DNA from 2 places in the Geodermatophilus sp. URMC 61 genome. Region 1 is predicted to be linked to the other one. Evidence: riboswitches for the same ligand, from Rfam matches in the RefSeq annotation. Region 1 holds a riboswitch; the other holds the start of a gene.

Region 1 (3,585 bases):
GCGGGCGCGATCAGGTCCACCGTCGTGCGGCGGCGCGTGCTGCGCAGCGACTCGAAGGACGGGATCGCCGGCGCGGCCGGCGACTCCTCGTCGTCCGGGTGTGTCTCGGGGGTGGGGAGCGGCTCCCCGCGCTCGCCCGCCGGGATGCGGCCGGGCGGTTCCGGGACGACGCGGCGGATGGCGGCGATGCTGCCCGGCCCGAGCCCGTTGACCGCCCGGAGGTCGGCCCGGGAGAGGCCGGCCAGCTGCGCGGTCGTGGTGATCCCGGCCCGGGTCAGTGCGGTGACCGCCCGCGCGGGCAGGCCGAGGTCGCTGACGGTCTCCCCGGGCCTTGTCCCCGGCGACGTGGTCGGCATGGGGTCCAACCTAGGACCGGCCGCCCGGCCGCACCGGTCCAGGTCTCCTGCAGGATGCGCACAGTCCGTACGCACAGGAGGCGCCCGATGGCCGCTGCCCGTCCCGGCCCGACCCCGACGCACGCCGAGGGCGCGCTGGCCTCGGGGCTGTACCGGCAGTCCTGGACCGTCGAGGACCCGGTCGGCGCCGTCGTCCTGGTGCACGGCGCGCACGAGCACGGCGGCCGGTACCGGTACGTCGCAGCGCGGCTGGCCGCCGCCGGTTACACCTCCCACGCCGTCGACCACCCCGGCCACGGCCGGTCGCCGGGCCGCCGCGGCAACATCGGCAGCATGGCCGCCGCCGTCGACGGCGTGGCGGAGCTGGTGCGGTTCGCCGGCGGGCAGCACCCCGGCGTCCCGGTGTTCGTCTACGGGCACAGCCTGGGTGGGCTGATCGCACTGCAGTACCTGACCGGGACGCCGGACGCCCGGGTCACCGGCGCCGTGATCTCGGCGCCGGCGCTGGACACCAGCACCGCGAACGCCGTCCAGCGGACCCTGGCCCCGCTGCTGTCCCGGTTCCTGCCCGACCTCGGCGTCCTGCAGCTCGACGCGACGGCGGTCAGCCGGGACCCGGAGGTGGTCCGCGACTACCGGACCGACCCGCTCAACCACAACGGCCGGATGGTCGCCCGCACCGGGGCCGAGCTGATGACCGCCGCGCTCGCCATGCCGCGGCGGCTGCCCTCGCTCACGATGCCGCTGCTCGTGCTGCACGGCACCGCCGACCGGCTCGTGCCGCCGGCCGCCAGCGAGGTCGTCCGGGCGCACGCCGGCTCGCCCGACCTCACGGTCCGGACCTACGGCGGGCTCTTCCACGAGCCGCACAACGAGCCCGAGAAGGACGACGTCCTGACCGACGTGGTGGCCTGGCTCGACGCCCACCGTCCGTCCTCCTGACCGCCCGCCCGCGGCCGTGAGGGCGTGCGGCGGGCGCCGGGAGTGACCCCGCGTACACCGACGCGACACGCCGTGTCGACCTGCGGCGCGCCGGTCACGAGCCGGATCGTGACCGGCGTCACGACGACAATGCACATGACTGCACGTAGCGTTTCGTGTGCGCTCAGCAAAGGAGAGAGCGCGGCACCGGTCCGCCAAACCCTGCCCACCGGACGCCATCCAGATCCCAGGGCAGGGGTGGGGGACCCACGACCACGGCGTGCCACGACTCGAGCCGCACGACTCGAGCGGAGCACCGCCTCGGGGTGAAGCCGCGGATCGCGGCCGGGCACCGATCGCCCGAACCCGACAGCTCACCTCGCCGGCGGTGATCGGAGATCACCATGGCCAAGCACCGCGCACCCCGCTATGTCCGCACCAAGAAGGTCATCGCCAAGGCGCCCGTCGCCGCCGGCGCCACGGTCGTCGGGTTCGGCGTCCTGGGCGCCCCGTCCCAGGCCCTCGCCGGGACGACGGGCGCCCTCCCCGCCCACGCCGTCGAGGTCCCCGCCGTGACGCCGGTCGCCGAGGCCGGCACCGTCGCCCCGGAGGCCGACTACACCGTCGTCCGCGGGGACACCCTGGCCGAGATCGCCGCCGCCCACGGTCAGACGTGGCGTGACCTCTACCAGCGCAACGCCTCCGTCATCGGCGCGGATCCCGCCCTGATCCTCCCCGGCCAGGTGCTGCTCACGGCCGGCTCCGTGCCGGTCGCGCCGGCTCCGGTCGCCCCGGCTCCGGCCGCCCCGGCGGCGGCCGTCGGCTCGGTCGGGAACGCCGCGCCCGCCGCCGCGGCCGCTCCGCTCGCCGCGGCGGCCCCGGTCGCCGCCCCGTCGGCCACCGCGCGCATCAGCAACAGCGCCGGCCCCGTCGCCGCGCAGGTCCAGGCCGCGGCGAACCGGGTGACCAGCGAGGTGCCCGGCGCCGGCTCCATCACCCTGGGCGGCACCCGCGCCAGCGCCACCGACCCGAACGGCCACCCGTCCGGCCTGGCGCTGGACTACATGGTCATGTCCGACGCCACCCTCGGGGACGCCATCGCCGCGTACCACATCGCCCACTGGGACGAGCTCGGCGTCGAGTACGTCATCTGGCAGCAGCGGATCCTGACCTCGCCCGGCGGCGCGTGGAAGGCCATGGCCGACCGCGGCAGCGCGACGGCGAACCACCGGGACCACGTGCACGTCAACTACGTCGGCTGACGCACCTCGGCCCGGTCCAGGGCACCGCCGGCCCCTGCAGGGTCCCGCCGCGGCCCCGTCCCGGGTCCCACCCGAGCGCTGACGGCCCCCCTGCAGGGTCCCGCCGCGAGCCTGCGAGCGGCGGGGGGCAAGGGGGTCCTTCCAGGGTGCGGACGGGGTCCTCTCTCACAGCAGCTCGTCGAGGTCGTCCGGGCCCGGCCCCGTGCCGCCGGAGTCGCGCAGGGGCGAGGTGTCGGGCAGGTCGTCCTCGGGCGGCTCGGGCGCGACCGGACCCTCCGAGTACAGGGTGCTCGGGTCCCGCGGGTCCATCTCGCTCATGGGGACACAGGTGCCCCGCCAGGCGTCCGGGAACCGTCCGCCGGGGCCGGGTACCACTCGGCGACGAGCAGGTCGGCACCCCTCCCGCCTTCCCCGGCCGTCCGCGGGGGCCGATCGGCCCCGAGAGGGGGTAGACGTCTTGGACATCTGTTGCGGAACGGATCCGTCACCCGCATGCTGACCGCGGGCGGGGCCCTGGGGACGCACCCGGGCGAGCCCCGCCCGCCAGTTTCCGTGTCGCGCCGGTCGTCCCGCCCGGGACGACCGGCGCCGCGCGGGTCAGGCGGGACGGTCGAGCAGTTCCGCGAGCGTCCGGTCGACGAAGGCGTTGTCGGCGGCGTTCATCCCGAGGCCGGCGAAGTGCCCCCAGATCGTGTCGATGACCCGGACCTCGCCCTGCTCGATGAACTGCGAGGCCCACTGCTCGTCCTCGGGCGGGAAGTAGAGGTCGGTCCGGGCAGGCATCGCCACGACGGGGCAGCGGATCGAGCGCAGCGCCGCCTCGGTGTCCCCGTCGAAGCCCGGGGTCCGGCCGACGTCCCCGTTCTCCCACGTCCAGAGCATCGCCAGCAGGTTGTTGGGGTCCCGGTCCTCGTCCAGCCAGAAGCCCTCCCAGAACCCGACCAGGAAGTCCTCGAGCGAGGAGTAGCCCATGGTCCGGTACTCGCGCTGCCAGTAGAACGCCTGGGACAGGCCCCACCCCGCGTAGATCCGGGCGAAGGCCCGCA
Region 2 (3,585 bases), 610 kb from region 1:
CTCCGTCGGGCTGGCGCTGCTCGTCGTCCTCGACCAGCTCGCGCCCGCCGAGCGGCTGGCCTTCGTGCTGCACGACCTGTTCGACGTGCCCTTCGACGAGATCGCGCCGATCGTCGACCGCTCCCCTGCCGCTGCTCGGCAGCTGGCCAGCCGGGCCCGGCGCCGGGTGCGCGGAGCCGAGCCGCCCGATGCCACCCAGCGGCGCCGCGAGGTGGTCGCGGCCTTCCTCGACGCGTCGCGCAACGGCGACTTCTCCGCCCTGCTCCAGCTCCTCCACCCCGAGGCGGTGCTGCGGTCCGACGCCGTCGCCACCCGGATGGGCGCCGACGCCGAGGTCTCCGGGGCGACCGCGGTCGCCCGGTTCTTCTCCGGCCGGGCGCGGGCCGCGCGGCTCGTGCTCGTCGACGGCACGCCCGGAGCGGTGTGGTCACTGAGGGGGACGCCGCAGGTGGTCTTCGCCTTCACGGTCGAGGACGGCGTCGTGACCGCGATCGACCTGCTCGCCGACCCGGCGACCCTGGCGGATCTGGACCTGCAGCCCCTCGGGCAGCGGTAGCCGTCCACCCCGGATCACGCCGGGCGGCCCCGGATCGCCGTCGTCATGACACCGGTCAGCGCCGTCGACGCCGGTGGCGTCGCCAGCCCGGCGGCCACCGGGGCCGCCGGACCAGCCGAGGAGCTCCTGCGTGCCGTGGCCGATGAACGGACCACCGCGTCGATCGTCCGGACCGTTCCACAACCCCGCGGTGTGGTGCGGGGACATCACTGCGTGCAGTACCCCCTCTCGGCCAGCCCGTCCAGGATCATCGGCAGGGCTGCGGGGGTGTTCTGCCCCGTGGCGTCGTGCAGGAGGACGATGCTCCCCGGCCGCACCTGCTGCAGCACGCGGTCCCGGATCGTCGTCGCCGGCGGATCCGCCCAGTCGCGGGGGTCGACGGTCCACAGCACCATCGAGTCCAGGCCGACCTCCCGGGCCGCCGCCTGTACGAGGTCGTTGGTGGCGCCGTACGGCGGGCGCCACTCGCCGGGGACGCTCCCCGTCGCCTGCTCGATGGCCTCGTTGGTGCGCCGCAGCTGGGATGCCACCTGCGCCCGGTCGAGCGTGGTGAGCTCCGGGTGGCTCCACGAGTGGTTCCCGATCCGGTGCCCCTCCTTGCTGGCGCGGCGCACGATGTCGGGTCGGGCAGCGGTCATCTGACCGGTGACGAAGAACGTCGCCTCCGCTCCCCGGTCCGCGAGCGTGTCCAGGATGTCGGGTGTGGCGGTCCGGTGGGGCCCGTCGTCGAAGGTGAGCCGCACGTAGCCGGCCGCGCACTGCGGTGCCGACGCCGCCTGAGCCGGGACGGCCTGCAGCACCAGCAGGAGGGCCCCCGTCACCGACGCCGTCCAGCGCTGCAGGGTCGGGCTCACCGGGCGTGTCGGTGTGCGATCCCGACCCACCCTGCGGCCGCTGCGCATGCTCGGCTGCGGCCCGGCGGACCCGCATCGACGCGGGTAGAGGGAGTCCTGCGACCGGGCATCGGACGACGTTGCGGGAGTGCGGCTGGGCTCACCGCGCCGACGGGAACGTCGGGGTGTGTCCGCCGTGGGCGGGCACACCGATCCCGAGGGCGTACTCCCGCAACGCGTCTCAGGTTCAGGCACGGTCACGTGCCTCCGGTGACCTGGGCTCAGCTGAGTCGGCTGACCGCAGCCCGGGCCGCGGGCAGGTGGTTCCGGTACGAGCCGTTGGTGTAGGCCGCCCAGGACCTGAAGTTGGCGCCCTTGGCGGAGATCCGATACGCGGCGTTGGCGTTGCACTGTGCGTCGAAGGCGCAGCTCCTGGAGACCGAGGGGTGCCAGCAGCTGTTGATCTGCCAGAGACCACGGTCCACCGAGCCGTTCGGACAGCCCTTGGTCGGGCCGTTGGCGTTCTGCGCGTTCGGCCGACAGGACGACTCCCCCATGCCGACCGCGACCGCGGTGACGAGCCGATCGCCGCTGAAGCCGGCCCGCGAAGCGACCTGCGCGCACAGGTCTGCTGGTGCACGGGCCGAGGTGTCAGGGGCTGCCATCGCCGGAGCCGGTACTGCGAGGGCGATGAGCGCCAGGCTCACCACGATGCCCAGACGGATGGGGCGCCCCGCCTGGACGGAATCGGGCATGCCGAGGACAGATCTGTGCATGAGATCCTCCGAGCGCGCCTGCGGGATGAGCTGTCGGGTTCGGGCGGGAGGACTGCCCGGCCGTGGCGGACACGGCTTCACCCCGAGGGCCGCTTACTGGGCCCGGAGGTCCTGCGATCTCCCGTTCCTGCCTCAGGTGTGTCGAGGTCGGTCCGGCCAGCGGCAGGATTCGGCGTGCTGCCGGACCGTCCCGCGGATGCGAGCGCCCTGACCGTAGAATGTGACTTAGGTCACAGCAAATGCAGCGTGCAGGGACGAGCAGGAGCCGCAGCGCCGTCACTCCTCCCCGGCCGTGCACTCACGGTCCGGAACTGCCCTGCGCCTCGTGCGGCCCGGTCGACGACAGGCGTGGGGACCGGACGGCACCGCCATCGACCGGTGGTGCAGGGGCCCACTGCTCGCGTCGAGTCGGCCCTGCGCACGTGTCGGTGACCCGGCCGACGGGCCGCGCACCGTGGTCCCCGTTCCGGCGCGGCGCGCTGGCATCCTCCGGACGTCGCCAACGGACAGGAGACCGACATGACCAGCGGTTTCACCTTCCCGAAGCCGGAGTTCGACATCGAGTCGACCGTCGAGCGCGCCATGGCGCTGATCAACCGGACCCTCCAGCCCTCCCTCGAGGAGGCCCAGAAGGTGGTCGACAAGGTCCGTGCGGGCAAGCCCCTGGTCGCGCCGGGAGACCTGGTCGGCCAGGTGACGCGCGGAAACCGGATCAGGGCGGCGCGAGCGGTCTCCTACTCCCTGCCGTCGATCCTGCCCGGTTACGGGACGGCGATCTCGGCAGCCGCGGTCCCGGTCGCGTTGAGGGAGGTCCTGAAGGAGGCGGTGAGTGCGGCCATCAAGGTCGGACTGCTCTACGACAGGGACCTCACCGACCCCGAACTGACCCGCATCGCCGTCCTCCTGGTCCTCACGGACGGAGCGGTCGGGCTCGACAAGACCGGGAGGATCCGCCCCGACGCGATCCTGGGACGCCACGCGTCGCTGTTGGGGCAGCCCGCTGCGCACGACGCCCTGGCGGCCCTGACGGCGGAGGAGCGGCAGGAGATCGCCGCCTCGCAGTCGGAGATTCTCCGGTCGTGGGCACTGGCGGTCGGACCGCCGCTCCTCGCCGGGCTGTTGCCCTTCGGCCTGGGTCCCATGGCCGCCGCGAACTACGTGCAGCACGTCCTGAAGGGGACGATCACGGCCGCCGTGAAGGTCTTCGGGCCCGCCGCACCCGGAACGGTGACCGTCGGAGAACTCCCCGAACGGGAGGTCCAGCGGGGCGATCCCGGATCCTGAGCCGGCACGTCGGCGCCGGACGGTGGTCGACACGGCGGTGGACACCACGACGAACCGCCACCGGGTCGATGTCCCCGAGGGGTGTCGGAGTCACTGGAGGCGGCTCCGGGGGAACGCCTACGGCCCGTGGCCCGAC

Evidence for each region. Region 1 has a riboswitch for cyclic di-AMP ahead of ACU610_RS09010 (LysM peptidoglycan-binding domain-containing protein). Riboswitches for the same ligand answer to the same signal wherever they lie in the genome.
Region 2: linked by a shared signal. The riboswitch ahead of ACU610_RS06265 (hypothetical protein) and the one ahead of ACU610_RS09010 (LysM peptidoglycan-binding domain-containing protein) in region 1 are both predicted to bind cyclic di-AMP.

Annotation. Positions count from the first base shown of each region.
Region 1 covers NZ_JBRFHZ010000002.1:1,956,505-1,960,089, reverse strand. Annotated here, with positions in the region: gene ACU610_RS09020 (DNA-directed RNA polymerase subunit alpha C-terminal domain-containing protein) at 1-356, opposite strand, end outside; gene ACU610_RS09015 (alpha/beta hydrolase) at 444-1,298, shown strand; cyclic di-AMP (ydaO/yuaA leader) riboswitch at 1,561-1,680, shown strand; gene ACU610_RS09010 (LysM peptidoglycan-binding domain-containing protein) at 1,682-2,539, shown strand; gene ACU610_RS09005 (hypothetical protein) at 2,705-2,857, opposite strand; gene ACU610_RS09000 (alpha/beta fold hydrolase) at 3,137-3,585, opposite strand, start outside.
Region 2 covers NZ_JBRFHZ010000002.1:1,346,332-1,349,916, reverse strand. Annotated here, with positions in the region: gene ACU610_RS06275 (sigma-70 family RNA polymerase sigma factor) at 1-556, shown strand, start outside; gene ACU610_RS06270 (polysaccharide deacetylase family protein) at 763-1,410, opposite strand; gene ACU610_RS06265 (hypothetical protein) at 1,671-2,144, opposite strand; cyclic di-AMP (ydaO/yuaA leader) riboswitch at 2,167-2,350, opposite strand; gene ACU610_RS06260 (hypothetical protein) at 2,685-3,449, shown strand.